2 regions of the Kitasatospora sp. Ki12 genome follow, and region 2 is predicted to be linked to the other one. Evidence: predicted binding sites of a transcription regulator. Region 2 holds the regulator's gene; the other holds the start of a gene.
What was found. The regulator HrcA, encoded in region 2, represses chaperone genes, less so after heat shock. The targets are predictions, from matches to a motif close to TTNGCACTCNGNNNNNCNGAGTGCNAA.
Positions count from the first base shown of each region.

Region 1: groL (chaperonin GroEL) is a predicted target of HrcA. The motif match lies at 1,332-1,358, and genes of this name have one in related genera.

Region 1 is NZ_BAAIHT010000001.1:1,555,603-1,558,062, forward strand. Features, by position in the region: gene groL (chaperonin GroEL) at 1-1,175, opposite strand, end outside; gene ACYP53_RS06690 (cold-shock protein) at 1,498-1,701, opposite strand; gene ACYP53_RS06695 (MoaD/ThiS family protein) at 2,252-2,460, opposite strand, start outside.
Region 2 is NZ_BAAIHT010000001.1:3,429,188-3,431,647, forward strand. Features, by position in the region: gene htpX (zinc metalloprotease HtpX) at 1-198, opposite strand, end outside; gene hrcA (heat-inducible transcriptional repressor HrcA) at 501-1,535, shown strand; gene dnaJ (molecular chaperone DnaJ) at 1,607-2,460, shown strand, end outside.

The sequences.
Region 1 (2,460 bases), 1.9 Mb from region 2:
TGCTTGCGCTCCTTGAGCTCCACCTCGGTGGCCGCGCCGGCCTTGATGACGGCCACGCCGCCGGCCAGCTTGGCGAGGCGCTCCTGGAGCTTCTCGCGGTCGTAGTCCGAGTCGCTGTTCTCGATCTCGGCGCGGATCTGGTTCACGCGGCCCGCGACCTGCTCGCTGTCGCCGCCACCGTCGACGATGGTGGTCTCGTCCTTGGTGATGACCACCTTGCGGGCGGTGCCCAGCAGGTCGATGCCGGCGTTCTCCAGCTTGAGGCCGACCTCCTCGGAGATGACGGTGCCACCGGTGAGGATGGCGATGTCGCCGAGCATGGCCTTACGGCGGTCGCCGAAGCCCGGGGCCTTGACGGCGACGGACTTGAAGGTGCCGCGGATCTTGTTCACGACCAGGGTCGACAGGGCCTCGCCCTCGACGTCCTCGGCGATGATGACGAGCGGCTTGCCGCTCTGCATGACCTTCTCCAGCAGCGGGAGCAGGTCCTTGACCGAGCCGATCTTGGAGTTGGCGATGAGGATGTACGGGTCCTCGAACGTCGCCTCCATCCGCTCCAGGTCGGTGGCGAAGTAGGCCGAGATGTAGCCCTTGTCGAAGCGCATGCCCTCGGTGAGCTCGAGCTCCAGACCGAAGGTGTTGCTCTCCTCGACGGTGATGACGCCTTCCTTGCCGACCTTGTCCATGGCCTCGGCGATGAGCTCGCCGATCTGGGTGTCGGCGGCGGAGATGGAGGCGGTGGAGGCGATCTGCTCCTTGGTCTCCACGTCCTTGGCCTGGGCCAGCAGCTGGTCGGAGACGGCGGCGACGGCCTTCTCGATGCCGCGCTTCAGGGCCATCGGGTTGGCGCCGGCGGCGACGTTGCGCAGACCCTCGCGAACCAGGGCCTGGGCGAGCACGGTGGCGGTGGTGGTGCCGTCACCCGCGACGTCGTCCGTCTTCTTGGCGACCTCCTTGACGAGCTCCGCACCGATCTTCTCGTACGGGTCCTCGAGCTCGATCTCCTTGGCGATGGAGACACCGTCGTTGGTGATCGTGGGGGCGCCCCACTTCTTCTCCAGCACGACGTTGCGGCCCTTGGGGCCGAGCGTGACCTTCACGGCGTCGGCGAGCTGGTTCATGCCACGCTCAAGGCCGCGGCGAGCTTCCTCATCAAAGGCGATGATCTTGGCCATCAGAAGTGGTCCTCCGGGACACGGTCGACTGCTCGGACCAAGGGGTGCCCGCGACGGACGGCCCTGGTGTGCGGGGGTCTTTTCCCCTACCGCTCCCGGGGGCCTCACCGACCCGGTCCGCTGTCACTCTCACGCTGTGAGTGCTAACGCCAATGATTAGCACTCACGGTGGTCGAGTGCAAGCCCAATCGCCAACCCGCGAGCCCCCGCTGGGACCGCCCGGGAACGCCGACGGGCCCGTACGACACGTGTCGTACGGGCCCGTCGAGAAGCGAGTGGTCACCAGCGGTGGGCCGGGCCGAGCTCCTGGAGTCGGAAGGGGTCAGACCGCCGCGCGAACCATGTCCGCCTGCGGGCCCTTCTGTCCCTGGGAGATCTCGAACTCGACCCGCTGGCCCTCCTCGAGGGTGCGGTAGCCGTCCATCTGGATCGCGCTGTAGTGGACGAAGACGTCCGCACCACCGTCGACCGCGATGAAGCCGTAGCCCTTCTCCGCGTTGAACCACTTGACGGTGCCCTGAGCCATTCCGAACTCCCCTTGTGCTGTGCTGGCCCTTCACGTGCCCGCAGGTCGCGGGCCCGGGTTGGTTGAAGGCCGGCCCGGGGAACCCCCCCTGGGCGCAGCCGTGCACGCCGCAGCCCTCCGCGCGGGTCGCCGTACGGCTTCCGGTGAGCGGGTGATTGCGTCGACCGCCGCTGAATGTATCCGGACCGAAGCCCTCTGCAACAGGGTCAACCGCCGGTAATTCCGCTGCGACGGCAGGGGACAGGACGGGTTGAATCGGGAAGATCTCGGCATTTCACGCCGGGCATAGCGGACGAATTACTCAAATCCCCGCGGTAATTCTGACATCGGCCTGACATGTTTCACGGACCGGTCTCACCGGCCGGACGTCCTCCGACGGAACCTCGCCCGGTCCTGCCGCCGGGCCGAGAGGGAACCCCTGTTCCCAGTCGAGCGACACTCTACTCCGACTCCATTCGAAAATATTCCAGCCGGAATGCAACCGGCCGCCCGCGGGTACGGAGATCGGAATTCCGTACGCGCGGGCGGCCGAATGGCGGGAGTTCGCGGCTCAGCAGCCGCCGGCCACCGCCGGAATGATCGAGACGCCGACGCCGTCCTTGATCTCGGTCGCCAGGCCCTCGGCGAAGCGCACGTCGTCGTCGTTCACGTAGACGTTGACGAAGCGGCGCAGCTTGCCGGTGTCGTCCAGGATGCGGGCGGCGATGCCCGGGTGGTTCCGCTCCAGGTCGGCGATGACCTCGGCCAGGGTGGTGCCCT
Region 2 (2,460 bases):
CTTGTCGCTGAACCAGAACTGGGCCACGAACAGCCCGCCGGAGATCAGGACGATGAGCGGCCAGGCGCCGCGCAGCAGCGCGATCAGCAGGCCGGTGAAACCGACGTACAGCAGCCCGATCACGAACATCGTCGCGACCATGCGGCCGGTCAGGCCGCGATCGGGTGCGAAACGGTTGTGCTGGCCCGAGCTCGACATCGCTTGCTCCTCCGTTCGCCGTCGCTTTCGATGCTGCCACCCGGACGGCCCCGGGGCACCACCCCCGCGCCGGGAAGCGTGAACGGTCACCGCCCCGCGGGCCGTACCCGGAACTGCGGGCAGGATCACGCCGGTCGGGCCGTTCCTGCCGTAGGACCCGGGCCTTACACTGGCAGATACGGTTTTGGCACTCGCGTGTTCAGAGTGCCAAGGGCGGGGTCTCCCGGAGCGGCCCGCAGCAGTAACCCAGTGACACACAGGGACACAGACGGACAACGTGCGAAGACGGAGGTGCGTGCCCCATGGCCGGTGAGGTCCGCCAGCTGGACGACCGCAAGCTCGCCGTGCTCCGCGCGATCGTGCAGGACTACGTGGGCACCGAGGAGCCGGTCGGTTCCAAGGCGCTCGTGGAGCGGCACAACCTCGGGGTCTCGCCGGCGACCGTCCGCAACGACATGGCGGCGCTGGAGGAGGAGGGCTACATCCACCAGCCGCACACCAGCGCCGGCCGGATCCCGACCGACAAGGGGTACCGCCTCTTCGTCGACAAGCTCGCCGAGATCAAGCCGATGAGCGCCCCGGAGCGCCGGGCCATCCGGCACTTCCTGGACGGCGCGGTCGACCTGGACGACGTGGTCGCGCGCACCGTGCGGCTGCTCGCCCAGCTGACCCGGCAGGTCGCGGTGGTGCAGTACCCGTCCCTGACGCGCTCCACGGTGCGGCACATCGAGCTGGTGGCGCTGGCCCCGGCGAAGGTGATGCTGGTGCTGATCACCAACACCGGCCGGGTCGAGCAGCGGATGGTCGACTGCCCGGGCCCGGTCGGCGAGACGGTCCTGGCGGACCTGCGGACCGCGCTCAACACCAGGGCGGCCGGCCGCCGCCTCCCGGAGGTCCCGGGGCTCCTGGAGGAGCTCCCGGCGGCGTTCGACCAGGCCGACCGGCCGACCGTCAGCACGGTCCTGGCGACGCTGTTCGAGACCCTCGCGGAACAGAACGAGGAGCGGATCATGCTGGCCGGCACGGCCAACCTGACCCGCCTCGGCCACGACTTCCCGCTCACCATCCAGCCGGTGCTGGAGGCCCTGGAGGAGCAGGTCATCCTGCTCCGCCTCCTGGGTGAGACCAACGACGCGGGGATGACGGTCCGGATCGGGCGTGAGAACGCCTACGAAGGGCTGATTTCCACTTCGGTGGTGTCCGTCGGTTACGGTTCGGGCGACGAGAGCGTGGCCAAACTGGGTGTGATCGGTCCGACCCGGATGGACTACCCGGGCACAATGGGGGCGGTGCGGGCGGTGGCGCGGTACGTGGGTCAGATCCTGGCCGAGTCGTAGCAAACAGCCGTCGGGCAAACTGACGGCGTCCAGTCGCAGCACTACTACAGGCGGAACAAGCGGAGCATTTGGTGGCCACGGACTACTACGCGGTACTCGGCGTCCGACGGGATGCGGGGCAGGACGAGATCAAGAAGGCGTTCCGGCGCCTGGCACGCGAACTGCACCCGGACGTCAACCCGGACCCGAAGACGCAGGAGCGGTTCAAGGAGATCAACGCCGCCTACGAGGTGCTCTCCGATCCGCAGAAGCGCCAGGTCTACGACCTCGGCGGGGACCCGCTGTCCCCGAGCGGCGGCGGTGCGGGCGGCTTCGGCGCGGGCGCCGCGGGCTTCGGCTTCTCCGACATCATGGACGCCTTCTTCGGCGCCGCGGCCGGCCAGCGGGGCCCGCGCTCGCGCACCCGCCGCGGCCAGGACGCCATGATCCGGCTGGAGATCACCCTGGAGGAGGCCGCGTTCGGCACCACCAAGGAGCTCCAGGTCGACACCGCCGTCACCTGCACCACGTGCAGCGGCGAGGGCGCGGCCCCCGGCACCTCCGCGCAGACCTGCGACATGTGTCGCGGCAAGGGCGAGGTCTCCCAGGTCACCCGGTCCTTCCTGGGCCAGGTCATGACCTCCCGCCCCTGCCCGCAGTGCCAGGGCTTCGGCACCGTCGTGCCGACCCCGTGCCCGGAGTGCGCCGGCGACGGCCGGGTCCGCGCCCGTCGCACCCTGACGGTCAAGATCCCGGCCGGTGTCGACAACGGCACCCGGATCCAGCTGGCCGGCGAGGGCGAGGTCGGCCCCGGCGGCGGCCCGGCCGGCGACCTGTACGTCGAGATCGCCGAGACCACCCACACCATCTTCCAGCGGCGCGGGGACGACCTGCACTGCACCGTCACCATCCCGATGACGGCGGCCTCGCTCGGCACCCGGGTGCC